One region of the Polaromonas aquatica genome, then DNA from elsewhere that is predicted to be linked to it. Evidence: predicted binding sites of a transcription regulator. Region 1 holds the regulator's gene; the other holds the start of a gene.

Region 1 (14,755 bases):
GCAGAGCCGGCCACCATGTCAAAGCGGAAAAGGCGGCATTCGATAGGGCCATTCCACATCGGCACGCGGCGCGACTCCTTCAGGCGCATCTTGCCGGGCAGCTTGAGGTCCGGCGTGAGAACATGGGCGGTCCAGCCGGCATAGTTTTTCTTCCAGTGCGCGGCAAGTTGCGGGAAGAAGTTGGAAGCCTCTTCGCCGCTTTCCGTCACGGCCTGCTCGCGTGCCGGATTCGCATTGCGGTCACGCCGGGGTTCGTGGCCGGCCTCATCCTGGTTGACCGGCTGGCCGAACTCGTCGATGGCTTGCCCCTGGAACTGCGAGCGGCGCTGGGCGCCTTCTGTACCCGATACGCCGGCAACACCGGCCACATCGATACGCTCGCCATAAGGCGGGTTCACCAGCATCACGCCCGTCGGCGCAGGCGGCATGCGCTGCAATGCGTCACCGCCGCGGAACTGCACGGCCTTGGCCACGCCCGCGCGCTCGGCATTGCGTTCGGCAAAGTCCACCATACGGAAAGACACATCGCTGCCGAACACCGGGGCGGTGGGCTCGGTAATCGCGGCCTCGGCCTGGTCGAGCAGGCCTTCCCAGACGTGGGGCTGGAAGGGCAAATACTTCTGGAAGGCAAACCGGCGGTTGATACCCGGCGCGATGTTGCAGGCGATCTGCGCGGCCTCTATCGCAATCGTGCCGGAGCCGCAGCACGGGTCATACAGCGGCACGCCGTCCTTGCACAACTGGTCCCAGCCGCTGGCGGCGATCATGGCGGCGGCCAGGGTTTCTTTCAGCGGGGCGTCGCCCTTGTCCTCGCGCCAGCCGCGCTTGAACAGCGGCTCACCCGAGGTGTCTATGTAGATGGTGACGGTGTCGGTGGTCAGGTGCACATAAACGCGAACATCGGGCCAGCGCGTGTCCACATCGGGACGCACATCGAACTTGGTGCGAAAGCGGTCGGCAATCGCGTCCTTGATCTTGAGCGCCGCAAAGTTCAGGCTGGTCAGCGGGCTGTGCTGCGCGGTGATCTCGACCTTGAAGGTCTGCTTCGGCGTGAACCAGATTTCCCAGGCAACATTGGCTGCCGCGTTGTACAGGTCCTGCTCGCTGCGGTACTGGTTGTGCTGCAGCTCGATCAGCACACGCTGCGCCAGGCGGCTGTGCAGGTTGAGCTGCAAGGCGTCGCGCCATGAGCCTTGCAGTTGCACGCCGGCGCGCCAGGCTTTGCCCTGGATGCCGGTGACACGCTGGACTTCGCTGGCCAGCAAGGCCTCGACGCCGGCGGCGCAGGGCAAAAATAATTGAAGTTGATTCATAAATTATGGGTTGCCCTTGGGGCGTATCAAACCATACTCTTTTCAAACAGGGGCCGCGGGACTGGCTTGGCCAGACCGCAGGCGCAGCGGCCCCCTCGGGGCTGGAGCCTGCGGCTCCAAACCTGCTTGAGCAGGTTTGGACAGGCGACAGAAGCGAAGCCTCTGGCGAGCGGCGGCCTGCAAGGTGCAGAGAGCGACACGCAGTGCGCGAACGTGGGGGCCATATTCACAGGGATTTGCGCAGGCTGGCAGGTGCAATGCGCAGGGCTTCGCGGTATTTGGCCACGGTGCGGCGGGCGCATTCGATGCCCTGCTCCTTGAGCATTTCGGAAATCTGGTTGTCGCTGAGCGGTTTGTTGCTGCTCTCGGATGTGACGAACTGCTTGATCAGCGCACGCACCGCCGTGCTGGAGGCATTGCCGCCGGTCTCGGTGCCCAGGGCTGAGCCAAAGAAATACTTGAGCTCAAAGGTGCCGAAGGGCGTGCTCATGTATTTGGCCGTCGTCACGCGCGAGATGGTGGACTCGTGCAGGCCCAGCTCGTCGGCGATCTCGCGCAGCACCAGCGGGCGCATGGCCAGCTCGCCGTGCGTGAAAAAGTTCTTTTGCCGCTCGACGATGGCAGTGCTGACGCGCAGTATGGTGTCAAAACGCTGCTGGATGTTCTTGATGAACCAGCGTGCTTCCTGCAGGCGCTGCTGCAGTGCCTGGCCGTTCTGGCCCTTGTGCTGCTTCAGCGCATTCGCGTAAATGTCGTGCACGCGCAGGCGCGGCATGACGTCGCCGTTGAGCGTGACCTTGAAGCCCCGGCCGGACTTGACCACGATGACGTCAGGCACGACAAGGTTTCGCTCGACATTCACAAAACGGCGCCCGGGCTTGGGATCCAGCCTGCCAATCAGGGCGATCGCGCCCTTGATGACCGTATCGGGAAAACCGCACAGCTGCGACAGGCGCTTCACGTCGCGCTTGGCCAGCAGCTCCATCGGCTGCCGGCACATGGCCATCGCGGCCCGGGTTTCGTCGCCATCCTTGCAGTCAAGCAGTTGCAGGCCCAGGCACTCGGCCAGGTTGCGCGCGCCTACGCCGGCAGGCTCCATGTGGTGCAGGAGGTTCAGCGCCATGGCGAAATGCTGCTCCAGCTCTTCGGCCTGTTCGAGGTCGTCGCCCGCAAGACCGCTGGCCAGCGAAGCCAGGCTGTCTTCAAGATAGCCGTCATCGTTGAGCGACTCGATCAGGAAATGCAGCGCCGCACGATCGTCTTCCGACAGCCGCAGGCCAAGGGCCTGCCGGTGCAGGTGGTCCTGCAGCGACTCATGGCCGTGCGCCAGGTCCGAGGCCTCGGCATCGCTGTCGTCGGAATTGCTCTTGCGCGGCAATGCATCGCCGCCCCATTCGCTGTCGTCAGGCGCGGACTCCACGCTGCCGTCACCGTCCCAGCTTTCCTCCAGTTTGGCCTCGGAGCTGATCTCGGCCGTGGTTTCGGAGTCGTTCTGGCTTGTGGCCGCCGTTTCATGCGCACCACCAGCTATCGATTCCATAGCAGACTCAAACTCCTGGTTGTCCTGGCTGACCGGCGTGTTGGTGTGGTCCAGGCCAAACTCTTCACGCGGCGCGGCTTCCTCCGTGACTTCCAGGAAAGGGTTTTCATCGAGCATCTGCTCGACTTCCTGGCTCAGCTCAAGCGTGGAGAGCTGCAGCAGGCGGATCGACTGCTGCAACTGCGGCGTCAGCGCCAGATGCTGCGAGACGCGTAGCGAAAGACCCTGTTTCACGACAGTTCCGGGCGCCCACGGTAGGACGAAGTGAGCGCGCCACGGAAGGGAGCTAATTCACAAGCATGGGCCGCGGAACCGGCTTTGCCGGGCCGCAGGCGCAGCCCCCTGAGGGGGGAGGGAGCTACACGAAGTGAGCGACAACGGGGGGGAGTCATTACATCCTGAAATGCTCACCGAGATAGACACGGCGCACATCGGCGTTGTTGACGATCTCCGAAGGCGTGCCTTTGGCCAGCACATGCCCATCACTGATGATGAAGGCGTGGTCGCAAATGCCCAGCGTCTCGCGGACGTTGTGGTCGGTGATGAGCACGCCTATGCCGCGCGACTTCAGGAAACCGATGATGCGCTGGATCTCGATCACCGCAATCGGGTCGATGCCCGCAAAAGGCTCGTCCAGCAGGATAAAGCGCGGCTGGGTCGCCAGCGCCCGCGCGATCTCGACCCGGCGGCGCTCACCGCCGGACAGGGCCAGCGCCGGCGAGTCGCGCAAATGGTCGACCCGCAAGTCCTTGAGCAGCGCGTCAAGGCGCTGCTCGATGTCGGCCTGGCCCAGTGGTTTGCCCGCACTGTCATGCTGCAGCTCCAGCACGGCACGCACGTTGTCCTGCACCGAGAGCTTGCGAAAAATCGAGGCTTCCTGCGGCAGATAACTCAGGCCCAGGCGCGCGCGGCGGTGAATCGGCATGTGCTCCACCGAGTTGCCGTCAATCGTGATCTCGCCTGCATCGGCGCGAACCAGGCCGACGATCATGTAAAACGAAGTGGTCTTGCCCGCGCCATTGGGGCCCAGCAAGCCCACGACCTCACCGCTTTGCACGGCCAGCGACACATCCTTCACCACCTTGCGGCTGCCGTATGACTTTTGCAGGCCGGTGGCGATCAGGCGGCTGGGCGGCTCGCCGGGCGCCGACGCCGCCGCATCCACCACAAACTGTTCTGTTTCAGCGTTCGAAGTACGCAATTCCATGGCGGCCTTAATTCTTCTCGGAGCCCAGCGCCGGGCTGGGGCGCAGGCTGGGCGATGGCCCGGCGGCCGGAGGAGCAGGCGTTGCGGTGCCGCCGGCTGCAGAAGCCTTGCTGCGCGGCGACAGCAGGGCGCGGACACGGCCGCTGGGGTTGGTGGCGGAGCGGTTTTGCGGGCCGCCATCAACCGTGAACACATCCGTGACGTTGTCGTAATTGATCTGGGAGCCGGTGGACTCATCCGCCAGCACGGCGCCGTTGTAACGGCGCAGCACGGCGTTGCGGATGAATTTGACGACATCGGGCCGGCTGTCGTACTCGATGCGTTCGGACTCGCCTTCGATGAACTCGTCCAGCCCGTCGCGCTTTTTGCGGTAAAAAGCCAGCTTGCCCGGGGCGGCGATCACGATGGCCTTCTGGTAGCCCTCCGGGTCCTGGGTGACGTCAACCCGTTCGCCGCGAATGATGGTTGTACCCTTGGTAATGACCACGTTGCCGGTAAACACGCTGGTTTGTTTCAGGTCGTCGTACCGCAAGGCGTCGGACTCGGCGTTCATCGGCATGTCCCGGTCGGCCTGCTCAGCGGCGGCCGGGAACACGGCCAGCGCAATGACGGCCGCGGCGACAGCCATTAAATAGGTGGGGTATTTCATAAAGGCACGAATCTTGCTGCGTGAAGGTTGGCTTGATTGTAGCCACCCAAGCTGGCGAAAGCCGCTTATTCAGGACCCGATGCCGGGCTTTGCAAATAAAAAACCCGCCGGATCAGGGCGGGTTTGTCTCAAGGCCATCTGGAGAGTTGGCCGTGGCGGCTTTATTTGCCTTTGCGTGCCAGGCCAATCAGGTAATCCGTCACCACCAGGGCGCGCTCCATGGTCTGGGCCAGGGAGCCGGAGGTGTAATAACGGCCGGCAACGCCCATCGCCGGCACGCCGTCAACCTTGTACATATCCTGCAACTGCGTGGCCTTGCGCACCTTGGTCACCACCGGGAAGGAGTTGTAGGCTTCGACAAATTTGGCCTTGTTGATGCCCTGCTTTTCCGCCCAGGCGGCTACCTGGTCGGCCGTAGCCAGAGGCTGTTTTTCAACGTGGATCGCGTAAAACACCTTTTTGTGCAGCTCCTCGACCTTGCCCATGCTTTCCAGCACGTAATACAGGCGCTGCTGCGGCTCAAAGTCAGGCCGGAACGACACCGGGGCGCGCCGGATATAGAGGTCTTTGGGCGCTTTTTTGATCCAGGCTTCGAGTTGCGGCTCAAAGGCATTGCAGTGAGGGCAGCTGTACCAGAAGAACTCGACCACCTCGATCTTGCCGGCAGGCGCTTCTGTCGATGCGGGTTTGTCCAGCACCAGGTAGTCACTGCCTTCCTGCGGCGGTTTGCCCTGGGCCTGTGCGGCTGTGGAAAACGCCATCGTGCCGCCCAATGAGGCGGCAGCAACTGTTGCGGCTGAAAGCGAAAACTCACGTCGTTGCATTAATTTTTCTCCTGGATATCACAAAACAGCTCAAAACTTGCCGGCCCGGAACACCCGGGCAGGACAGGGATTGAACACGCCTGCCCGAAAAAGTTCAGCGCTGGACCCTGACCAACGCGGTTTCCACGGCGTTGCTGTCCAGTTTTTCCTTGGTCTTGTCGGCCTCTTCCTTTTTGTCAAAAGGACCCAGGCGCACGCGGTAAACGGTGCGGCCGGATTGCTCGCGCTCGGTCACTTTGGCCTGGAAGCCCAGCAGGGACAGCTTGGCGCGTTGCTGCTCGGCATCTTCAGGCGTGCGAAACGCGCCGGCCTGTATGAAGTAGCTGAAGGGATCGACGCCCGCACCGGATGTCGAGGCCTCCGCTTTGGGCTTGGCCTCCGCTTTTGCCCTGGCAAGGTCGCCCAGCGGATCCTCTGAAACCGGAGCCTTCGCGGCCCTGGCTGCGCTTGCCGCCACCGCCGGTGCCGTGGCAACCGGCGCGCTGGCGGCGCCTACCGGGCCAGAGGCCGCCGCAGAAGGTCGGACCGCATTTTTGCCGGCCAGCGAGGTGTTCGGGTCCCAGTCCTTGTTCTTTTTTGCCTCGGCCGCATCGTTTTCGGCGCTGTGGGACTGGCCCTTGTTCAGGAAAGGAATCGGCACCTTGGTCACGTAAACCGCCACGGCCAGCGCGGCGCCCAGCCCCAGCAGCGCACCGATGATGATGCCCAACAAGGTCCCCCCGCGCTGTTTTTTGCCCATGTCCAGGCCCGCCCGGCCTGCTTTAGGCGCCATTTTCTTGTCAGAGTGCTTCATGCTCGGTTCATTTCCCAGGTTCACATTTTGCGGGGCGCACCAACGCCCAGCACCGCGAGGCCATTGTGCAACACCTGCGCGGTGGCGGCGACAAGTGCCAGCCGGGCCAGTTTGACCACCGCATCATCCACCAGGATGCGCTCCGCATCGTAGTAACTGTGGTAACAGGCGGCCAGTTCACGCAGGTAAAAAGCCACGTCATGCGGGGCAAACCCGCTGGCAGCGTTGGCCAGCATGTCGGGGTATTTGGCGATCAGCAGCATCAGGGCCTGCGCCTGCGGGCTTTCCAGCGGTGACAGGTCCACGCCCTTGAGGCTGGTTTCATCGCCACCCCATGCCGCCAGCACGGAACAGATTCGGGCATGCGCGTATTGCACGTAATACACCGGGTTTTCATTGTTTTTGGCCAGCGCCAGGTCAATATCAAAGATGTATTCGGTGTCCGGCTTGCGGCTGAGCAGGAAGAAACGCACGGCGTCCGCGCTGGTCCATTCGATCAGGTCGCGCAAGGTGACATAACTGCCCGCGCGTTTGGATATCTTGACCTCTTCGCCGTTGCGCACCACACGCACCATAGTGTGCAACACGTAGTCGGGATAGCCCTGGGGCACGCCCTCATTGGCAGCCTGCAGCCCGGCCCGCACACGCGCGATGGTGCCGTGGTGGTCCATGCCCTGGATATTGATGGCGCGGCTGTAACCACGCTCCCACTTGGCCAGGTGGTAGGCGACGTCGGGCACAAAGTAGGTATAGGTGCCGTCGCTTTTTTTCATCACGCGGTCTTTGTCATCACCGTAGTCGGTGGACTTCAGCCACAAGGCGCCATCCTGCTCATAGGTCTTGCCGGCGGCCTTCAGTTTGGCGACCGCCGCATCAACACGGCCCGAACTGTAAAGGCTGGATTCGAGGTAGTAATTGTCAAAGCGGACCGAAAAAGCCTGCAGGTCCAGGTCCTGCTCTCGGCGCAAATAGGCAACCGCGAACTGGCGAATCGAGTCCAGATCTTCCACATCACCCGAAGCCGTGTATTCCCGGTCATCCGAGCGGACGGTCTTCCTGGCCAGGAAGTCAGCGGCGATGTCTGCGATGTAGTCGCCGTTGTAAGCCGACTCGGGCCAACCGGCATCACCCGGCTTGATGCCTTTGGCACGTGCCTGGGTGCTGGTTGCAAGTGTGTGGATCTGTACGCCGGCGTCGTTGTAATAGAACTCGCGGTACACCTGCACGCCCTGCGTCACAAACAGGTTGCAGATCGCATCGCCCAGCGCGGCCTGCCGGCCATGGCCCACATGCAGCGGCCCGGTCGGGTTGGCCGAGACAAATTCGACGATCATGCGCTGGCCGGAGGCCGCCGGCTTGACGCCGTACTGTGTGGCAGCGTGCAAAACTTCACGCACGATCTCCTGTTTTGCAACAGGCTTGAGCCGGATGTTGATAAAGCCCGGGCCGGCAATTTCAATCGCATCCACCCACTTTTCAAAGACCGGCTTGGCCAGCAAGATGGACTTCAGCCCTTCCGCCACCTGGCGCGGGTTCTGCTTGAGCCCCTTGGCCAGCTGCATGGCAGCCGTACAGGCGAAATCGCCATGGGCCGCCACCTTGGGCGACTCAAAAGCCGCTTTGTCGCCGGCACCGGGGGAAAGCTGTTCCAGCCCGTCAGCCAGTGCTGCGAGCAGATCATTTTTAATCGAGAGCATTACCTGATTTTACGTTTAAGACGCCAGCCTACAGGTCATCCACCTTGTGAGCGCTCACGTTATATGTTGGAATTCCACGAGGAACTCAAAGACGATTCCGTCACCGCCCCCTTAATCCATGGAGCCACTCATGAAAAAGCTGTTGTCCCTGATCGCCGTCGCTTTCGCCTTCTCGATGACCCTTGCACCTGTGGCCCATGCCGCCGATGCCAAGGCAGACTGCGCCGCCCAATCCGCTGAAAAGAAGCTCGCCGGCGCCGCCAAGGCAAGTTTCGAGAAAAAATGCGTGGCCGATGCCGGTGCAGCCAGCCCCGCCGCCGCCTGCGAAAAGGCTTCTGCAGACAAAAAACTCGCCGGTGCCGCCAAAGCCAGTTTTGAGAAAAAATGTATTGCCGATGCCGGCGGCGACAAAAAAGCCGAGGCCCCCAGCCCCGCAGCAGCTTGCGCAGCACAATCTGCCGAAAAGAAACTGGCCGGCGCTGCCAAAACCAGCTTTGAGAAAAAATGCATTGCCGACGCTTCCGGCGACAAGAAAATGGCTGACTCCAAACCCATGGCCAAGGCAGACGCCAAGAAGTAATTTTCTTTAAGGCATAGGCCGCAATGGCCCGTTCGCTACTGGTGAACGGGCCATTTCATTTTTGCGAAGCGGCCGGGCTGGCGCCGTTCCAGTAGCCCGGCTCACTGAAATGGTGCTTTAAAAAGTCAATCCACAGACGCACCCGCAGCGGCAGGTGTTTTCGCTGCGGAAACACGGCGTAAATGCCGTTGGGCGGCGCGGCAAATGCGTCAAGGACAGTCACCAGGCGGCCGGCGGCCACTTCGGCCTCGACCTCCCAGGTACTGCGCCACGCAATGCCATAGCCGGCAAGGCACCAGTCGTGCAGCACCTGCCCATCCGAGCAGTCCAGCGGTCCTCCGGGCTTGAGGTAAACCAGTTCATGCTCACCAACGGCCTCCGCGTCCCGCGGAATGCGAAACGCCCAGCCACGTGTCTGCGAGGCTTCGCTTGACAAGGTCAGGCAGTCAAACCGGGAAAGTTCGGACGGGTGTTGCGGTGTTCCGCGAGTTTTCAGGTACGCCGGTGTTGCAACGCACAGGCGCCGGTTGTCGGCCATGCGCACGCTGACCAGGGATGAATCGGGCAGATCGCCCACCCGCACGGCGCAGTCAAAACCCTCGCCCGCCAGATCCACCACACGGTCGCTCAGGTTCAGCGAGATCGTCACATCCGCATGCTGTTCGCGGAATTTGGTGACCAGCGGCGCCACATGACGGCGCCCAAAACCGGCCGGTGCCGTGATGCGCAAATGGCCGCTGGCCTTGACGCCGCCGGCTGAAACACTGGCCTCCGCACTGGCCAGGTCGGACAAAAGCCGTTGGCAGTCTTCAAGAAAGGCGCTGCCTTCGTGTGTAAGTGTCATGCGCCGCGTGGTGCGCACCAGCAGCTTGACGCCCAGGCGCTCCTCCAGCGCATCCAGCCTGCGGCCCATGATGGCGGGCGCCACGCCTTCGGCCCTGGCGGCGGCGGTGAGGCTGCCGCGCGTGGCGACAGACACAAATGACTGCAGTTGCTTGAGTTTGTCCATGCGCGGACATTACATGCAAGAAAATCAAAAATCAAGGCAAACATCTTGAGATTACGCTGGTTTTAAGTTCAAAACCAGGGTAGCCTGCTTCACCATCTGGCCCCTCACAAGCATTCAGGCGTACAAACAAGACCGCGAAACCCCGGTGCAAAACCGCAGAGCAAAAGCCCGCGCCATCACCGCCTTTGTGTCGCCAGGTACGCTTCCTGAAACATGCACATGCGAATGGCATCGCGGTATTCGCCGTTGACAAAAAACTCGCTCTTCAACTCGCCCTCTTTGGCGAAACCGCACTTGCTGTAAATATGCATCGCCTTGAGGTTGGCGCTGTCAACATAAAGGCACAGCTTGTGAAGGTTGAGCACGCAAAACGCGTACTCAATCGCCAATCGCGTCGCCAGCTCGGCATAACCTTTACCCTGCGCCTTCGGGGCCACAATGATCTGGAACTCTGCGCGGCGGTGAATGTGGTTGATCTCCACCAACTCGACCAGGCCAACCATTTCGCCCGTGTCGCTTTCCAGGATGAATCGCCGCTCGCTTTGATCGTGCACATGGCGGTCATAGAGCTGCACCAGCTCGACATAAGCCTCGTAAGGCTCTTCAAACCAGTAGCGCATGATGTGGCTGTTGTTGTCCAGTTGATGGACAAAATGCAGGTCATCACGCTCGAGTGGACGCAATTTGACGCCGGGTTTGGTGAGTGTCGTCATGAAGCTTATTGTTATCCTCTTTCGACCCCGGCAACAAGCATGACTTGAAGCTGGTTATGTGCCCGTACATCCTGCGCAGCTAGCTACCGATTCAATAGCAAAACCGAGTCGCCGGCATTTACTCCGGCCGCACGCCGGCATCGCGCACCGCCGCGCCCCATCTGGTGTGTTCAGCCTTGATGTATTGGTTGGCCTTCTCCACACTGCCGCCCACAGGCGCACTGCCTTCCGCCAGCAACTGCGAGATGGTGCCGGGCTTGGCCAGCGCCTTGTCCACCGCGGCGTTGAGTGTCTTCACGACTTCGGGTGGTGTGCCGGCCGGTGCAACAATGGCTTTCCAGTCCACCGCTTCAAAGCCCTTGTAGGTTTCAGCCACGGTCGGCACATCGGGCAGCATGGGCAGGCGTTTGGCCGAGGTCACGGCCAGCGCGCGCAGCTTGCCGCCCTTGACCATCTGCAAGGCGCCCTGCGGCGTGGCAAACATGTAATCGGTCTGCCCGCCAAGCAGGTCGGTCAGCGCCGGTGCCGCGCCTTTGTACGGTACGTTCAGCACCTTGAAGCCGGCTCGTTTGGCCAGCACCTCACCGGCCATGTGGCCCAGCGTTCCGGTGCCGGCGAGTGCCTGCTTGACCTCACCGGGCCTGGCTTTGGCGGCGGCCACCACGTCGGCCAGCGTCCTGAAGGGCGCGTCCTGGCGCACCACCATGACCACCGGCTGCGAGGCGACGATGGAGGCCGCCGTCACATCCTTCAGCGCGTCGTAAGGCATCTTCGGGAACAGGGTCGGGTTGATCGCCAGGTTGGCGGTCTGGCCCATGCCTATGGTGTAACCGTCGGGTTTGGCCTTGGCCACGGCGTCCATGCCGATATTGCCATTGCCGCCGGCGCGGTTGTCGACGATAAAGACCCACTTCGTGTCATCGCTGATCTTCTGCGCCAGCAGGCGTGTGACGGCATCGGTCGCACCGCCCGGCGTGTAGGGCACGATGAAACGTATCGGCTTGTCGGGCCAGCCGCCCTGCGCCAGCACTGGCAAGGCCATCAATGATGCTGTGAGAGTAGCGGTGCAGGCGCAGAGCGCGCGGCGCGTGAGGGATCGCATGATTCAGTCTCCGGTAGTGATGTTCTGGTTTTTCAGGGCGGCGATCTGCGCATCGCTGTAGCCGACCTCCCTGAGCAGTGTTGTGCTGTGCTCCCCCAGCAACGGCGGCTGCAGGCGTATGCCGGGGCGTTCCCCGCCCAGGGTGAATGGCATCAGCGGCACCCTGGCCTGGCTGCCGTCGTTCATGCGTATGGGCGCGAGACCGCCGGTGGCGTTCAGGTGCGGGTCATCAAACAGCTCCTGCGGTTTGGTGATGGGCGCAAAAGGCAACTCGTTCTGCTCAAACACCGCGCTGAGTTCTGCCGCACTGTGGCCGGCCAGCAGTGAGCGCAATATGGGCATCATCCAGTCGCGTGCGCGAACCCGGTCATTGTTGGTTTTAAGGCGCGGGTCTGCCAGCATGTCCTCGAAGCCGAAGGCCTTGCAGAAAATGGTCCACTGCCTGTCGCTGACCACGGCCAGGAATATCTGCTCGCCATCCTTCACGGTGAACACGTCGTACACCGCCCAGGCCGAGATGCGGCTGGGCATGGGGTCGGCCGCCTTGCCTGTGGCCGCGAACTGCATCATGTGCTGGGCCACAAGGAAGACATTGTTTTCAAACAGCGCGGACTGCACCTCGCAGCCTGTTCCGGTGAGCTCACGCTGGCGCAAGGCGGCCATCGCGCCTATGGCGCCGAACATGCCGCCCATGATGTCGTTGACGCTGGTGCCGGCGCGCAGCGGATCGCCGGAGCGGCCCGTCATGTAGGCCAGGCCACCCATCATCTGCACCACCTCGTCAAGCGCAGTGCGGTGGTCGTAAGGGCCGGGCAAAAAGCCCTTGTGGCTCACGTAGATCAAACGCGGGTTCAGCTTTTTCAGGGTTTCATAGTCCAGGCCCAGTTTTTTCATGGTCCCGGGCTTGAAGTTTTCGCTCACGATGTCGGCAGTCGCGATCAGGCGCAAGGCCGCTTCCACGCCTTCGGGCTGCTTGAGGTCCAGCGCGATGCTTTTTTTGTTGCGGTTGAAGGTCGGGAAAAAACCTGAGCCGGAGCCAAGCAGCCGGCGCGTGCTGTCGCCCTCTATCGGCTCGACCTTGACAACCTCGGCGCCCAGGTCCGCCAGCAGCAAACCGCAGGTTGGCCCCATCACCATATGGGTGAACTCGACAACACGAACACCCGCGTAAGGCAATGGCGCGGGTTGTGGTGCGTTATCAGACATAAGAAGCTCCCTGAATAAATCCTTTTGGCAAACCGGCCTCGGGTGTCATGCCGTAAATCGGCTCGCCCGGCAAACCAGCCATCAACGGTGCACGGGCGGCGATGAGTTTTTCCAGGCTGATGCCGGTTGCAATGCCCATGGCCTCGAACATGAAGACCAGGTCTTCCGTCACAACATTGCCCGAAGCGCCGGGTGCATAAGGGCAGCCGCCGAGGCCGCCCAGCGAGGCGTCAAAAGTACGCACCCCTTCCTCGTACGCCGCCAGGCAGTTCGCCAGACCCAGGCCGCGTGTGTTGTGCATATGGGCCGCGCCCGCCCTGTCGCCGATTTCGGCGCGCAGGCGCCTGAACAGGCGGCGCACCTGCGCCGGATTCGCATAACCGACCGTGTCGGACAAACCCGATTCGTCGGCACCCGCAGCCACGCATTGCGTTGCCAGCCAGATCACCTCGTCCTCCGGCACATCGCCCTGCAGGGTGCAGCCGAAGGCGGTGGAGATACCCGCCTCCAGCCCGACATGCGGCGCAATGTCGCGACGCAGATCGGAGATCGCACGCACCTCCTCAATCATGTCTTCCCGCGTCTTGCGCACATTGGCCAGTGAATGCGCGGCGCTGGCCGACACCGGCACGGTGAGTTTGTGCACGCCTGCTGCAAGCGCGGCTTCGGCGCCCCTGCGATTCGGCACCAATGCCATCACGGTCAGGCCGGGCAGCGTGATGGCGTGGCGCACGACCTCTGCGGCGTCCGCCATTTGCGGCAACAGCCGGGCCGGCACAAACGAGGCGACCTCGATTTCACGTACACCGGCCTGGTGCAGGGCGTCTATCCAGCGCAGCTTGTCTGCGGTCGGCATGGTGGCCCTGACAGATTGCAGGCCGTCGCGCGAGCCCACTTCGCTGATCAGCACTTGTGGATCAGGCATGTTTGCATTCTTTCATTAATTCTGTAAGATAGAACTTAATTCTCTCTAATGAAATATTTATCGATTAGCCAAACCTTGTCAAGCCAGCGCCAGATCGCCCCCTGAAAGGACTCTCCATGCCCCGCAAAGCCCAAACGGAATCACTTGCAGACAGCCACGCCGCACCCGGCGGCGCCGCCGCCGTTGACCGGGCACTGACGCTGCTGGCGGCCTTTCGCCAGGGCGATGTCTCCCTGACCCTGACCGAGCTGGCCGACCGCACGCAGCTGTACAAAAGCACGGTGCTGCGCCTGCTCGCCTCGCTGGAGCACGCGCGGCTGGTGCAACGGCTCGATAGCGGCAGCTATGCGCTGGGCAGCGAAGTGGCCAGGCTCAATGCGGTGTATGCGGCATCCTTTTCGCTGGACCGCGTGGTGCTGCCGTTGTTGCGCTCGCTGGTCGCCGCAACCCGCGAAAGCGCCGCCTACCATGTGGTGCAGGGCGACGCCCGGCTGTGCCTGTACCGGGTCGATTCACCGCAGCCCGTGCGCGACCACATCAAGGCCGGAGATATCCTGCCCATGAACCGCGGAACGGGCGGGCGCGTCCTCACCGCTTTTGGCCCACAGCCCACACAACCGGTGTCGGCAAGGGATAAAAACCTGTATGCCCGGATCCGGGAACAAGGCTACTTTTCAACCACCGGGGACCGGCTGGCCGGGGTGGCCGGCATTTCGGCCCCGGTCTTCAGAACCGACGGCAGCCTGGCGGCCGCACTGACGCTGACCATGCCGGTAGAGCGCTACGACGAAAAACATGTCCGGAAAGTACTGGAAACCGCCAGGAAACTGGGCAGCCTGATCTGAACAGCCCCATCATTACCACCATAAAAGTCATGGATTAAACGATTATTCATTGATTAATCGACCAACAGGTATCGAATAAAGTTGGGGGATGAAAAAATCCAGGCTCCCCAGCACAGACGCGCCGCGTGCCGTCCTGTTTGATGCCTATGGCACGCTGTTTGACGTGTACAGCGTCGGTCTGCTGGCTGAGCAGCTTTTCCCCGGTCACGGCCAGGCACTGGGTGTGCTGTGGCGTGACAAGCAGATCGAATACAGCCGCCTCGTCACCACCAGCAATGACGGCGCCCACTACCAGCCCTTCTGGGAGCTGACCCGCGCTGGCCTGCGTTACGCCTGCCAGCGCCTGGAACTC
Region 2 (14,755 bases), on a different contig from region 1:
GTCGTAACGCATTTCCACGTGGCCGGTGGTTGGGAAATCCTTGCGGAAAGGATGGCCGATAAAACCGTAATCGGTCAGGATGCGGCGCAGGTCATTGTGGCCTTCAAAAATGATGCCATAGAGGTCAAAGGCCTCGCGCTCGAACCAGTTCGCAGCATTCCAGATGCCATTGAGCGAGTCCACCACCGGAAAATCATCATCGGCACAGAACACCTTGAGGCGCACGCGCTGGTTCAGGCTGACAGAAAGCAGGTGCGACGCAACGCAAAAGCGCAAACCGTCGTACTGGCCGTCCTTGTATTCGGAGTAGTCGAGGCCGCACAGGTCAATCAGCTGCTCGAACCTGCAACCCGGCGCATCGCGCAACAGCGTTGCGGCTGCGAGGTAGTCTGCAGCAGCCACGGTAACCGTGACCTCGCCGAATGCGACCTTGATATTTTTAAGCTTGTCACCGAGTACCGCTGCCACGGTATCGCCAATTTGCTGCGCGGACGCAGGCGAAGCGGATGGCTGCATCAGGCCCTCGCAATCGTGTTGGTGCGGCGGATTTTTTGCTGCAGCTGGATGATGCCGTACATCAGCGCCTCGGCCGTCGGAGGGCAACCAGGCACATACACATCCACCGGCACGATGCGGTCGCAGCCGCGAACCACGGAATAGCTGTAGTGGTAGTAACCGCCACCGTTGGCGCACGAGCCCATGGACAGCACCCAGCGCGGCTCGGACATCTGGTCGTAGACCTTGCGCAGTGCCGGGCCCATTTTGTTGCACAGCGTGCCGGCAACAATCATCAAATCAGACTGGCGCGGGCTGGGGCGAAACAGCATGCCGAAACGGTCAAGGTCATAACGCGCAGCACCGGCATGCATCATTTCGACAGCGCAGCAAGCCAGGCCAAACGTCATGGGCCAAAGCGAACCCGTCTTGGCCCAATTGACCACCGAGTCGTAACTCGTGGTCATGAAGCCTTCGTTGAAAACACCTTCAAGTGACATACCCGTACCTTATTTGGTGGATTTGGTGGCGAACGTGTCGCAAAGAACCCTGAGGCTCTTTTTACTCCCAGTCCAGCGCACCCTTTTTCCACTCGTAGACAAAGCCCACGACCAGGATGCCCAGGAAAACCATGACTGACCAGAAACCGACGGGGCCGATTTCCTTGAGCGCCACCGCCCACGGAAAAAGAAACGCTATCTCGAGGTCAAAAAGAATAAAGAGGATGGCGACCAGGTAGTAGCGCACATCGAACTTCATGCGGGCGTCTTCGAAAGCCTCGAAACCGCACTCGTAAGGGGAATTTTTTTCGCTGTCGGGCCGCACGGGGCCCAACAAGCGGCCCAGCACCTGGGGCACAACGCCGACACCAACACCGACCAGAATAAACAAGAGAACAGGAAGGTATTGATCGAGGTTCATTGTGGATTCAGTTTCTGAAAAACCACCGTTGCGGTCTTTTTTCAGATTGCCGTTTGAGCCGACAGCACCGCCGGAGCGATGCTGCCGATGCTTATCAATCTGGTGCGGACGGCGAGACTCGAACTCGCACACCTTTCGGCACTACCCCCTCAAGATAGCGTGTCTACCAATTTCACCACGTCCGCGGTATTTAGCTGCCTGGATGGCATGAGGAAACCTTGCGGTTTTTGGCTTTCCAGACAGACTCAGAGTTTACCCTGAAATCAGGCTCTTCCCTTCCGTGAAGAGCAGCTTAATCACCTTATTTCGTCGGAATTTGCGCGGCGCCGGAGGCAGGGATCGCAGGCGCCGCCGGAACCGTTGCGCTGCCGGCAGCAGGGACGGAGGTTCCCGGAATCTGCGCGGCACCGGAAGCCGCTGTGGCTGGTGCAGGCGCGGTGACGGCAAGCCCGTCCAGAACGCTGGAACCGGTGGCGCGCGGCTGCGCATTACCAAAATATGCCAGCAGCAGGGTGCAGGCGAAAAACACGGCAGCCAGGATGCCCGTGGTGCGCGACAGGAAGTTGGCGCTCCCGCTGGCGCCAAACAGGCTGCCGGAACCGCCGCTGCCAAACGCCGCACCCATGTCGGCACCCTTGCCGTGCTGCACCAGGATCAGGCCAATCATGCCCAGCGCAGTCAGCATTTGCACGGCGAGGACAATGGTCAATACAACGTTCATAGATACTCCTAATTTAATAGCTGGTTGCGGCCGTTTTTATTGGGCTGCAGCAATAATTGTCAAAAAATCCGCGGCTTTGAGGGATGCCCCGCCAATCAGCCCGCCGTCAATGTCGGGCTGCGCCAGCAGCGTTGCCGCGTTGGCTGCATTCATGCTGCCGCCATACAAAATCTTTACCCGCGCCGACTGGTCGGTCGCCGCCTTGAGCTGCGCGCGCAACACGGTATGCACAGCCTGCGCCTCTTCGGGCGATGCGGTCTTGCCCGTGCCTATGGCCCAGACAGGCTCGTAAGCAACGACGATCTCGCTGATGCAATGCCCGTTGGCATGAATCACGGCCGCCAGCTGGCGCTTGACCACCTCCTCGGTATGCCCTGCTTCGCGTTCGGCCAGTGTCTCGCCCACACAGACGATGGGCGTAATGCCGGACGCCAGCGCAGCCCTGGCCTTGTCGGCCACAAGCGCATCGCTTTCACCGTGGTACTGGCGGCGCTCGGAATGTCCCACGATGGCGTAGCGGCAACCGAGCTCCTTGAGCATGGCCGCACTGACCTCGCCGGTGTAGGCACCCGATGCTTGTGCCGAGACATCCTGCGCACCCAGGTCAATCGCTGACAGGGCCGGCTTGGCCGACTTCAGGGCCTGGACCTGCGCAAGATAAGGTGCGGGCACACACACGGCCACTTCACAAGCAGGCTTGACAGCCAGCCCCTGCGCCAATGCACCCAGCAGGGCCTCATTGGCAGCCAGGCTGCCATTCATTTTCCAGTTTCCTGCAATCAGCTTTTTCATGGGCTTGTAGGTCTTTATGAGCTTGTCGATTACCAGGTCAGAACAATTTTGCCGACATGCTGGTTGGACTCCATCAGCACATGCGCCTTTGCAGCATCGGCTGCCGCGAAAGTGCTGTGAATCACGGGCTTGATCGCGCCACCGGCAACCAGCGGCCAGACTTTTTCTTTCAGGGCCATGGCAATCGCGGTTTTGAATTCCAGCGGACGCGGGCGCAAGGTCGAGCCGGTGATCGTCAGGCGCCTGCGCAGCACCAGGCCGGCATTGATCTCGGCCTTGATTCCGCCCTGCACCCCAATGATGACCAGGCGGCCATCCTCGGCAAGGCAATCGACTTCACGGGAAACGTAGCTGCCGGCGACCATATCCAGGATGACATTGACACCCTTGCCGGCCGTCAGTTTCTTGACTTCTTCCGCAAAGTCCGCAGTTTTGTAATTGATCGCATGATCCGCGCCCAATGCCAGGCAGGCTGCGCATTTCTCATCGCTGCCCGCCGTCACCAGAACCGTCGCGCCCAGCGCCCTGGCCATCTGTATGGCCGTCACGCCTATGCCGCTGGAGCCGCCCTGGATCAGCAATGTCTCACCGGCCTGCAGATAGGCACGTTCAAACACATTGCTCCAGACCGTGAAGAAGGTCTCCGGCAGTGAAGCCGCCTCAATGTCGCTCAAGCCTTGCGGTACAGGCAGGCATTGCCCAACCGGCGCGACACATAACTCGGCGTAACCGCCACCGGCTACCAGCGCACAAACGCGGTCACCGACTTTCAGGCCGGCAGCCGTCATTGCAGGCACATCACCCTCAACAATGACGCCGGCGACTTCCAGCCCCGGAATATCTGACGCACCCGGCGGCACCGGGTAGTTGCCGGTGCGTTGCAGCACATCCGGCCGGTTCACGCCGGAGGCTGCAACACGGATCAGCAATTCGCCCTTGCCCGGCACCGGCGCAGGACGCGAGCCCAAACGCAGCACCTCAGGCGCGCCAAACGAGGTAATTTCAATGGCTTTCATGCGATTTTCATATGTTTTGTGCCGCCAGCCTCCGGTTTACGGGCACCAGCAGCTACAAAATCAATAGCAGATACTGATCAGCCCCGATCCTGATCCTGGGCCGGACGGTCCAGCAAGGCCTTCATCGACAGCTTGACGCGACCCTTTTCGTCGGTCTCCAGAACCTTGACCTTGACGATCTGGCCTTCGCTCAGGTAATCGCTGACCTTCTCGACACGCTCGTGGGCGATCTGGCTGATGTGCAGCAGGCCGTCCTTGCCGGGCAAGAGGTTGATCAGTGCGCCGAAGTCCAGGATCTTGGTGACCGGGCCTTCGTAGACCTTGCCGATTTCGACTTCAGCGGTGATCTCGGCGATTCGGCGCTTGGCTTCGTCAGCCTTGGCGCTGTCGTTCGAGGCGATGGTGATGGTGCCGTCTTCCTCGATGTTGATCTGGGTGCCGGTTTCTTCGGTCAGCGCGCGGATGACGGCGCCGCCCTTGCCGATCACATCACGGATCTTCTCGGGGTTGATCTTCATCACATAGAGGCGTGGTGCGAAGTCAGACACTTCGGTCTTGGCTGCGCCCATGGCTTCCTGCATCTTGCCCAGGATGTGCATGCGGGCTTCCTTGGCCTGGGCCAGCGCAACCTGCATGATTTCTTTCGTGATGCCCTGGATTTTGATGTCCATCTGCAGCGCGGTGATACCGAAGGTGGTGCCCGCAACCTTGAAGTCCATGTCACCGAGGTGATCTTCGTCACCCAGGATGTCGGTCAGCACGGCAAAACGGTTGTCTTCCTTGATCAGGCCCATGGCGATACCGGCCACATGGGCTTTCATCGGCACGCCGGCGTCCATCAGCGACAGGCAGCCGCCGCAGACCGAAGCCATTGACGACGAACCGTTGGATTCGGTGATTTCAGACACCACACGCATGGTGTATGGGAACTCTTCTTTCGAAGGCAGCACGGCGATCAGCGCGCGCTTGGCCAGGCGGCCGTGGCCGATTTCGCGGCGTTTTGGCGAACCAACACGGCCGGTTTCGCCGGTGGCGAACGGAGGCATGTTGTAGTGCAGCATGAAGCGGTCTTCATAGTCGCCTGACAGCGCGTCAATGCGCTGTGCATCACGCTCGGTGCCCAGCGTGGTCACGACCAGCGCCTGGGTTTCACCACGGGTGAACAGGGCCGAACCGTGGGTGCGCGGCAGCACGCTGTTGCGGATTTCAATCGGGCGCACGGTGCGGGTGTCGCGGCCGTCAATACGCGGGTCGCCGGCCAGGATCTGGCTGCGCACGATTTTGGCTTCGATGTCGAACAGCATGCCGTCCACAGCCACGCTGTCGAACTCCACACCCTCGGCCTTCAGGCCCATCTTGGTCCAGGTGGTCACTTCACGCGTGGCGTGGGTACGTGCCTGCTTGTTGCGGATCTGGTAGGCGGCAGCCAGCTTTTCCTGGGCCAGTGCAACCACTTTGGCGATCAGCACTTCGTCCTTGGCTGGCGCTTTCCAGTCCCAGACCGGCTTGCCCGCGTCACGAACGAGTTCGTGGATCGCATTGATGGCAATGTTGCCCTGCTCGTGGCCAAACACGATGGCGGCGAGCATGATTTCTTCGGACAGTTGCTGGGCCTCGGACTCGACCATCAGCACGGCGGCTTCGGTGCCGGCCACGACGAGGTCCATCTTCGAATCCTTGAGCTGCGTCTTGCCGGGGTTCAGCACGTACTGGCCGTCGATGTAAGCCACGCGGGCTGCACCGATGGGGCCATTGAACGGGATGCCGGAGATTGCCAGCGCTGCGCTCGAAGCGATCAGCGCGGGAATGTCGCCTTCCACTTCAGGGTTCAAGGACAGCACGTGAACCACGACCTGAACTTCGTTGAAGAAACCTTCAGGAAACAACGGACGGATCGGGCGGTCGATCAGGCGCGAGGTCAGCGTTTCGAATTCGCTGGGACGGCCTTCGCGCTTGAAGAAGCTGCCGGGAATGCGGCCGGCGGCGTAGGTCTTTTCCAGGTAATCAACGGTCAGGGGAAAGAAGTCCTGGCCGGGCTTGGCTTCGGTCTTGGCGACCACGGTGGCCAGCACAACGGTGCCGTCCATGTCCAGCAGCACAGCGCCGCCGGACTGGCGTGCGACTTCGCCGGTTTCCATCGTGACCTTGTGCTGGCCCCACTGGAAGGATTTTGTGACTTTATTGAAAATGCTCATGTTCTTTTCTCCACTTGTGTCGAGCGCTTGAGGCAGCGCTTGAGGCCCGGAGTGGCGGCGGTTGAGAACGATGCCATTCCACAAAATGCCTGGGACCAGCGGACTGACCAGGGCTTTTCTTGTGGAATGACACAGCGCGTACTCGTTTTGCCTTGCTCCGAAGTAAAAAGCGCCTGAGCTAGTGAACTAACTCAGGCGCTTTCAAATCGTTGTTACCGATTACTTGCGCAGGCCAAGCTTGGCGATCAGCGCGGTGTAACGGTCTGCGTCTTTGGACTTCAGGTAGTCCAGCAGCTTGCGACGGCGGCTCACCATGCGCAGCAGACCGCGGCGGCCGTGGTGATCCTTGGCGTTGGCCTTGAAATGGGGGGTCAGTTCGTTGATGCGGCCGGTCAGCAGCGCCACTTGAACTTCAGGGCTACCGGTGTCGCCGGCGGCACGTGCGTTGGCCTGAACGATTTCGGCCTTGACTGATTTTGCAATCATGATTTTCTCTTTCCTGCACCGAGGTGCGCTTGCGAGCGAAGCAGCGTTCCCGACATGGGAGATGGATAAACCGCTTTCGTCGTGTTCCAGCATGAAAAAGGCCCCCAAAAGGCCTCAAACTGCGCAGAGCCTTGGATTATAGCCCAAGCCAGCGATCAAGGCGCTTTACCCCCTGCCCCAGCCTGGCAAGGTCCTGGCTGGCAAAACACCAGCGCAGCCATCCCCGGGCCTCGGGTCCGGGATTGACCATGAAGGCGTTGCCGGGCGCCAGGCCCAACCCGGCCTCCACGACCAGCCGTTTGGCCGTCTCCAGCGAATCGCCGAAACGCGCCTGGTCTTCCAGCCGGAAAAAAGCGTACATTCCTCCCTTGGCCGGGGCAACCTGCACGCCCGGCACCGCCTGCAGCAAGGGCACCAGGGTGTCGCGACAGGTTTTGAGGTGGGCCACCACCCGCGGCGTGACATCGCCCGTGCGTTCAATCGCGACCAGCCCGGCCCGCTGCACAAAAACCGGCGCGCAGGAAGTATTGAACTCCACCAGCTTGCCCATGTGCGGCGTCATGGACGGCGGCATCACCAGCCAGCCAAGCCGCCAGCCGGTCATCAAAAAGCTCTTGGAAAAGCTGTGAACCACCACCAGGCGGTCTTCCGGCGCCGCAATATCCAGAAAACTGGGTGCGCAACCGTTAGGCGTGGGCTCGTAGTACAGGCGTTCATAGACCTCGTCGGCCAGTATCCAGGTGCCGGTTTGGCGGCAATGCGCCAGGATGGCCTCCTGCTCGACCCGGCTCAAGGTCCAGCCGGTCGGATTGTTGGGGGCATTGACAATCAAAAGCCTGGTCCCCGGCGTGATGGCGGCCAGCAATTCGGCCATGTCGAGCTGCCATTCACCGGCCATCGGCTTGAGGCTGACACATTTCACCTGCGCGCCCATGATGGCAGGCTGGGCCGTCAGGTTGGGCCAGACCGGCGTCACGGCCACTACCTCGTCACCCGCTTCCACCAGCATCTGGACAGCCAGCATCAGCGCATTGACGCCGCCTGAGGTCACGGCAATGCGGTCGGCATTTATGGGCGCAGCGCCAGCGCAACGCAGCCCCGTGGCATAGCGGGCAATGGCCTCCCGCAATTCAGGCAGCCCCAGATTGTGGGCATAAAAGGTTTCGCCCTGCTGCAGCGAGGCGACTGCGGCATCGCGGATGAAGGCGGGCGTCACCTCATCACTCTCGCCAAACCAGAACCTGAGCACGTCGGCACGCCCCATGCCGGCGTTCGCCACCTGGCGGATCATGGACTCTTCAAGGTTTAAAACAGCCTGCCTCATGTTCGCCTCCAGGTCCGGAAAGTTCAGGGACGCACCATCCTGCAGCTGTTCGGCTGCTCGGCCCGCTCCGGTGTGATCGTCTTGATGACACGAAAGCCGTAACCCGACCCCTCGACGTCAAAGCGTATGCCCGGCGTACCCTGCTTGCCCATCATCGCCACCAGCAAAGGCTGCTGGAACTGGTGATCCGTCGCACGCATGGTGCCCTTGTGGCCTGAAACCGTCGCAACGGCCCGTTCCATTTCGGCCGCCACAGCCCCCGATTCGGTCGACCCTGCCCGCTCAATGCTTTGTGCCAGCGCCTCCACCATCAGTTGCATGCGCATGTGCACATAGTCGTCCTGCGGTTTCGGGAAACGCTGGCGGAAGGCCTGGTAAAAAGCCTCGGATGCGGCACCCGGCTCGTTGGGGAACCAGTCCGCCACCGCAATCACCTTGCCCACGCCCGCATCGCCCAGCGCCGCCGGCACGCCCAGCGCGTTGCCGTAAAAAGTGTAGAACTTGCCGTCGTAGCCCACCTCTCTGGCAGCCTTGATGAGCAGGGTCAGGTCATTACCCCAGTTGCCGGTCAGCACCGCCTGCGCGCCGCTGGCCTTGATCTTGACGGCGTAAGGGATGAAGTCCTTCACGCGGCCAAGCGCATGCAGCTCGTCCCCCACGATCTGCACATCCGGCCGCTGCACGGCGATCTGTTTACGCGCTTCGCGCAGCACCGCCTGGCCGAAACTGTAATCCTGCCCTATCAGGTAAATGCTCTTGAGTGAGGCATCGTCCTTGAGGACGTCCATGAGTGCAGCCATGCGCATGTCGGCATGGGCATCAAAACGAAAATGCCAGTAACTGCATTTCTCATTGGTCAATATCGGATCAACCGCAGAGTAGTTCAGGAAAAGCACACGTTTGCCTGGCGAGCGCTCGTTGTGTTTGTTGATCGCATCAATGAGCACCGCCGCAATGGCCGATGAATTACCCTGGGCAATCACCGTAATGCCGTCGTCAATGGCCGAGCGCAATGCCGCCAGCGATTCTTCGTTCTGGCCCTTGTTGTCGTAACGCTCAATCACCAGGTTGCGTGCGCCGCCGGGCAGCTTGACGCCGCCGCGCGCATTGATGCGTTCCGTCGCCCACACCAGGTTGCGAAACACCGCCTCACCCGTATTGGCGAATGCGCCGGACATGCTTTCGATCAGTGCGATCCGTATGGGCGGCTGCGCGGGCTGGGTTGCAGGCTGCGCCAGCGCCGCGAGCCAGGTGCACAGACATAGGGCTGCCAGCAGGCGTTTCAAGAGTTTTTGCATAAATAAATACATCCCTGTTTTGACTTGAATTAATCGCATGCACATCCAGTTGATGTGCATGCGGCAATCACGGTGAGCGCCGCGCAGTGTAAGGGGAAAACACCCCTTGTTAAGTTACCAAGGAACCAGCATGTTTTACTCTCTCGCCACCCGCCCCGCCCGCAGCTTCCAGCGTAGCCATGCGCCTGCCGTCAGCAACGGCGCCCTCGAAAGCTTCCTCAGCGACACATTCTCCTCGCTGTCCAATGCAGGGACGGCCAAGGCCGCCACCGTGGAAGACCTTGAAAAAACCTACGCACTGCAACTGGACGTTCCCGGCCTTGCCAAAGAGCAGCTGGATATCGGCATTGAAGGCGATGTGGTCCGGGTCACCAGCAAGGACGACGCTGCCCGGAAGGTCAAGGCCGCCTGGCGTTTCCCGCTTGAAATCGACGCAGCCAACAGCACGGCAAAACTTGAAAACGGCGTTCTGACCTTGACGCTAGGCAAAAAAGTCCCCGTCAGCAACGTCAGCCAGCTCGCCATCCAGTAAATGGACCCACGACGGGACCGCTGCGCCTGTGGTCCGGCAAAGCCGGTTCCGCGGCCCCTGCTGATGGGGAGAGCTCCAGGGCGCTCCCTGATTTCAGGATTTACGCAGTAGTCAATTCAGCGAGGCCCCAGCGCGGTTTCACATCAAAGGTATAAGCGCGCTGCAGCGGTTCCAGGCCTGCCTGCAAACGCATGCCGGCAGCCAGCGCAATCATCGCGCCGTTGTCGGTGCACAGGTGAAGCTCCGGGTAATGCACGCGGATACCGCGCTGTTTACAAATGGCATTGAGCTGGCTGCGCAGCAGCGCATTCGCCCCCACCCCACCGGCGACCACCAGCCGCTTGAGCCCGGTTTGCGCCATGGCGCTCATGGATTTTTTAACCAGCACATCGACAATGGCTGCCTGCGTGGATGCCGCAAGGTCGGCCTTTCGGTTCTCAAGCTCATCGCCCAGCTTTTTTGCCTGTGTCAGCACCGCTGTTTTCAGTCCCGCGAATGAGAAATCGAGGTTGCCGCTGTGCAGCAGCGGACGGGGCAATTTGAAGGCGGCCCCATCGCCCTGCTCTGCCAGTTTTGACAGGTGCGGCCCGCCGGGATAAGGCAGGCCCATGAGTTTGGCCGATTTGTCAAAGGCTTCGCCGGCCGCATCATCAATGGTCTCGCCCAGCAGCGCATAACTGCCCACGCGGTCCACCCGCATCAGTTGGGTGTGGCCGCCGGACACCAGCAGGGCCACAAACGGAAATTCGGGTGGATCGGCACTTAAAAAAGGTGAAAGCAAGTGGCCTTCAAGGTGGTGCACGCCCATCACCGGCTTGCCCAGCGCCGCCGCCAGCGAGCAGGCCACACCGGCACCGACCAGCAGCGCACCGGCCAGGCCAGGCCCGCGGGTGTAGGCGATCACGTCAACATCGGCCAGGGCGCGTTGCGCCTCCCTCATCACGGCATGAGTGAGCGGCAGCACGCGGCGAATATGGTCGCGGCTCGCCAGCTCCGGCACCACGCCCCCATAGGCCTGATGCATGTCAATCTGGCTGTGCAGGAAGTGGCTCAACAGGCGCGGTACAGCACGGCCTCGCGCATCCACCAACGCAACCCCTGTTTCGTCACAAGACGATTCGATTCCCAATACCAGCATGGCGCCAAGTGTAAAGTGTTCGTGGGAGGCCTTTGTTAGCTGCGGGGCTTAACCTTTCGGCACGAATGTTGCTGCATCGAGCGCAGCCATGATCAAGTCCGGACTCAGTTTTCTTATTGCCGCCCGCCAGTGCGAAATCGCGGAGCTGGAGCAGCTTGCACTCAGCTGCGAATTGGTGGGTGTGATCGGCCGACTGGTTCATGCGCTACAAAAAGAGCGCGGCATCTCCAACATCTTCCTCGGCTCCCAGGGAACACGTTTTGGCGACCAGCGACTTCGCCAGGTCGCCGAATGCGGGCAAGTTGAGCAGCATGTGCGCAAGCACTTCAATGCACTGGACACCCAGCCCGACCATGTGCGCAATGGCGCCCGGCTGTTCAGCCGCATCGCTTTTGTCCTGCACGCACTGGACGGCCTGCCCGGCCTGCGCCAGCGCGTAGACGGCCAGGCGCTGTCTCCTGGGGAGGCCACGGGGGCATTCACGCGGTTGATCTCGGGCCTGCTGGTCGTGGTTTTTGAAGCTGCCGACAGCGCCACAGACCCCGAAATCTCCCGCGCGCTGGTGGCCATGTTCAATTTCATGCAGGGCAAGGAGTTCACCGGCCAGGAACGCGCTTTTGGCGCCACGGCCTTTGCCTCCGGCCACACCAATGCCGGGCACCAACAGCAATGGCAACACCTGATCGAATCACAGGAACGCTGCCTGCAGGTATTCAGCGATTTTGCAGACCCCGGCGTTCTGGGCGAATGGAATGCCAATCAGCCAGGCGATGACCTCGCCGAACTTGAGCGGCTGCGCCGTATAGGCTGCACACCCCATACAGGCGGCGCACTGGACGCCAACCTCAGCCAGATCTGGTTTGACTGCTGCACACATCGCATAGACGGCATGAAAACAGTGGAGGACCTGCTCGCGGCCAACCTGCGCCTGCTGTGTGAACGCAAGATCGCCCAGGCCCACACCGAGTTGCGTGACCAGCAGGCCACCCTTGATGACCTGTCGCGCCAGGAGGGTTCTGCAGCCAGCCCCGACGCGCCCACCCACTATGGCCCCCAGCTTGAGCGCTCCATCCTTGGCATGGTGCAGGAGCAGGCGCACCGCCTGCAGGTGATGAGCGATGAACTGGAAACAGTACGCACCGCTCTCAATGAACGCAAGGTCATAGAACGCGCCAAGGGCCTGTTGATGGCCACCCGCAAACTCAGCGAAGACGATGCCTACAAGATGCTGCGCCAGACCGCCATGAGCCAGAACCGGCGCCTGCTGGACGTAGCCGAGTCCGTGCTGGCCATGGCCGCCTATTTGTAAGCACGCTGCTCGCAGGCAAAACTGCTGCACCGCACAAATCCCGTGCCTGCATTTTGACCATGCACCAATGATGGGCGCAACAAGAAACCGACGGGAAAGCGGCAGATCACTCCGCCAAGCCCATGATTTGAAAAGGAAAATCCTCACCTCACTCACAGAAGTAGAGATGGCACGGTTTCTGCTTTATTGATTACAAACCAGGCCAATGGCGGCCCGGCAGCAAGCCTGCAATGGCCTGTTTTTTGGACAACGGCGTCCCTCTCTTACCTGATTCCGCGCGGGTGAAAGATGGATGCCGTTTTTGTTTTCAGCTTCTTTTTGCAACCAGGAGTCCAATATGTCGCAACAACTTTCCGGCCCCACAGCACCAGCCCGCCGGGACTTCATCAAACAGGCCACTGCAATGGGTGCGGCCACCCTCCTGACCAGCGCGGGATCGGGCGGTGCCTGGGCCGCGGGCTCGGATGCGCCGGAAAAGAAGGAAGTGAAGATCGGCTTCATCCCGCTGACGGACTGCGCCTCCGTCGTCATGGCCTCGGTACTGGGCATTGACCAGAAGTACGGCGTCAAGATCATCCCGACCAAGGAAGCCAGCTGGCCCGGCGTGCGCGACAAGCTGGTCAATGGGGAACTCGACCTGGCGCACGTGCTTTACGGCCTGGTCTACGGCGTGCACATGGGAACGGCCGGCCCGAAAAAAGACATGGCCGTGCTGATGAACCTGAACCACAACGGCCAGGCCATCACGCTGTCGAAAAAACTCGCCGACAAGGGCGCCGTGGACGGCCCCTCACTGGCCAGGCTGATGGCCACCGACAAGCGCGAATACACCTTTGCGCAAACCTTCCCCACCGGCACCCATGCGATGTGGCTGTATTACTGGCTGGCAACCTACGGCGTCAACCCGATGAAGGATGCCAAGGTCATTACTGTGCCGCCGCCGCAGATGGTGGCCAATATGCGCGTCGGCAACATGGACGGCTACTGCGTGGGGGAGCCCTGGGGCCACCGCGCCATCATCGACGGCATCGGCATCACGGGCATCACCACCCAGGACATCTGGAAAGACCACCCTGAAAAGGTGCTGGGGACCACCGCCGACTTCGTCAAAAAATACCCGAACACGGCGCGCGCCGTGACGGCCGCCATCATCGAGGCCGGCAAATGGATAGACGCCAGCCTCTCCAACAAGAACAAGATGGCCGAGACGATTGCCGAGAAAAGCTACGTCAATACCAGCGTCGATGCCATCAACCAGCGCATCCTGGGCCGCTACCAGAACGGTCTGGGCAAGACCTGGGACGACCCCAACTACATGAAGTTCTTCAACGACGGCACGGTCAACTTCCCCTACCTGTCCGACGGCATGTGGTTCCTCACGCAGCACAAACGCTGGGGCCTGATCAAAGACCATCCCGACTACCTCGGCATCGCCAAACAGATCAACCAGATCGATATCTACAAGGACGCCGCCGCTGCCGCCAAGGTCAGCGTGCCCAAGGACGTGATGCGCACCCACAAGCTGCTGGACGGCACCGTGTGGGACGGCAAGGATCCGAAAAAATACGCGGACTCTTTCAAGATCCGCGCCTGAGCCAGACTGCATCAAGGAGAACACCATGGTCAGCGCCGTCTTCCACAGCCCGCTTGAAGCGGCCGCCCCGGCAGCCCGCAACGGGGACAAACCCAGAGATTCGGCAGCTACACATTTGATAGCTGCTCACACACAGCAAACGGGGGCTACAGCCCAAAATGACATGAAAACCCCCACGCCGGCCGTGGCCGCCGCAAAACCCCAGCGAGACCTTTCCTATCTCTGGCTGGGCATCCTGCCGCCGCTGCTGGGCCTGGGCCTGCTGGCACTGGTGTGGGAGCTGGTCTTCATGGGCACGGGCGGCAGCATCCCTTCGCCCAAAGACACCTTCGTGCAGGCCGTGCAAATCTTCAGCGACCCGTTTTACAGCAAGGGTCCCAACGACCAGGGCGTGGGCTGGAACGTGCTGTCCTCGCTCAAGCGCGTGGCCATGGGCTTCGGCATGGCGGCCATCGTCGGCATCCCGGTCGGCTTCCTGATCGGCCGCTTTAACTTCCTGAGCCGCATGTTCAACCCGCTGATCAGCCTCTTGCGCCCGGTCTCGCCGCTGGCCTGGCTGCCCATCGGCCTGCTGGTCTTCAAGGGCGCCAACCCGGCCGCCATCTGGACCATCTTCATCTGCTCGATCTGGCCCATGATCATCAACACCGCCGTCGGCGTGCAGCGTGTGCCGCAGGACTACATGAACGTGGCGCGCGTGCTCAACCTCAGCGAGTGGAAGATCGTCACCAGGATCCTCTTTCCCGCCGTGCTGCCCTACATGCTGACCGGCGTGCGCCTGGCCGTCGGCACCGCCTGGCTGGTGATCGTGGCCGCCGAGATGCTGACCGGCGGTGTCGGCATCGGCTTCTGGGTCTGGGACGAGTGGAACAACCTCAACGTCAAGAACATCATCATCGCGATCTTTGTCATCGGCATCGTCGGCCTGGCGCTG

Evidence for each region. Region 1 encodes sigma-54, which starts transcription at its own class of promoters, with help from an activator protein. Its sites were predicted from a motif close to TGGCANGNAANCTGCTTT; they were not measured.
Region 2: the regulator sigma-54 is predicted to act here: its motif matches at 12,395-12,412, upstream of ACFQND_RS23045 (CmpA/NrtA family ABC transporter substrate-binding protein).

Annotation. Positions count from the first base shown of each region.
Region 1 is NZ_JBHSRS010000018.1:178,608-193,362, forward strand. It holds gene ACFQND_RS09300 (THUMP domain-containing class I SAM-dependent RNA methyltransferase) at 1-1,313, opposite strand, end outside; gene ACFQND_RS09305 (RNA polymerase factor sigma-54) at 1,540-3,087, opposite strand; gene lptB (LPS export ABC transporter ATP-binding protein) at 3,245-4,060, opposite strand; gene lptA (lipopolysaccharide transport periplasmic protein LptA) at 4,068-4,709, opposite strand; gene ACFQND_RS09320 (thiol:disulfide interchange protein DsbA/DsbL) at 4,871-5,533, opposite strand; gene ACFQND_RS09325 (SPOR domain-containing protein) at 5,628-6,272, opposite strand; gene argS (arginine--tRNA ligase) at 6,347-8,023, opposite strand; gene ACFQND_RS09335 (hypothetical protein) at 8,154-8,603, shown strand; gene ACFQND_RS09340 (LysR family transcriptional regulator) at 8,659-9,612, opposite strand; gene speG (spermidine N1-acetyltransferase) at 9,789-10,325, opposite strand; gene ACFQND_RS09350 (Bug family tripartite tricarboxylate transporter substrate binding protein) at 10,444-11,427, opposite strand; gene ACFQND_RS09355 (CaiB/BaiF CoA transferase family protein) at 11,431-12,633, opposite strand; gene ACFQND_RS09360 (hydroxymethylglutaryl-CoA lyase) at 12,626-13,558, opposite strand; gene ACFQND_RS09365 (IclR family transcriptional regulator) at 13,675-14,403, shown strand; gene ACFQND_RS09370 (haloacid dehalogenase type II) at 14,492-14,755, shown strand, end outside.
Region 2 is NZ_JBHSRS010000084.1:380,427-395,181, forward strand. It holds gene ACFQND_RS22975 (NADH-quinone oxidoreductase subunit C) at 1-516, opposite strand, end outside; gene ACFQND_RS22980 (NuoB/complex I 20 kDa subunit family protein) at 516-995, opposite strand; gene ACFQND_RS22985 (NADH-quinone oxidoreductase subunit A) at 1,057-1,416, opposite strand; tRNA gene ACFQND_RS22990 (tRNA-Leu) at 1,517-1,601, opposite strand; gene secG (preprotein translocase subunit SecG) at 1,718-2,137, opposite strand; gene tpiA (triose-phosphate isomerase) at 2,174-2,929, opposite strand; gene ACFQND_RS23005 (NAD(P)H-quinone oxidoreductase) at 2,959-3,945, opposite strand; gene pnp (polyribonucleotide nucleotidyltransferase) at 4,023-6,140, opposite strand; gene rpsO (30S ribosomal protein S15) at 6,360-6,626, opposite strand; gene ACFQND_RS23020 (pyridoxal phosphate-dependent aminotransferase) at 6,763-7,950, opposite strand; gene ACFQND_RS23025 (branched-chain amino acid ABC transporter substrate-binding protein) at 7,974-9,248, opposite strand; gene ACFQND_RS23030 (Hsp20/alpha crystallin family protein) at 9,379-9,780, shown strand; gene tsaD (tRNA (adenosine(37)-N6)-threonylcarbamoyltransferase complex transferase subunit TsaD) at 9,881-10,918, opposite strand; gene ACFQND_RS23040 (nitrate- and nitrite sensing domain-containing protein) at 11,010-12,227, shown strand; gene ACFQND_RS23045 (CmpA/NrtA family ABC transporter substrate-binding protein) at 12,565-13,821, shown strand; gene ntrB (nitrate ABC transporter permease) at 13,847-14,755, shown strand, end outside.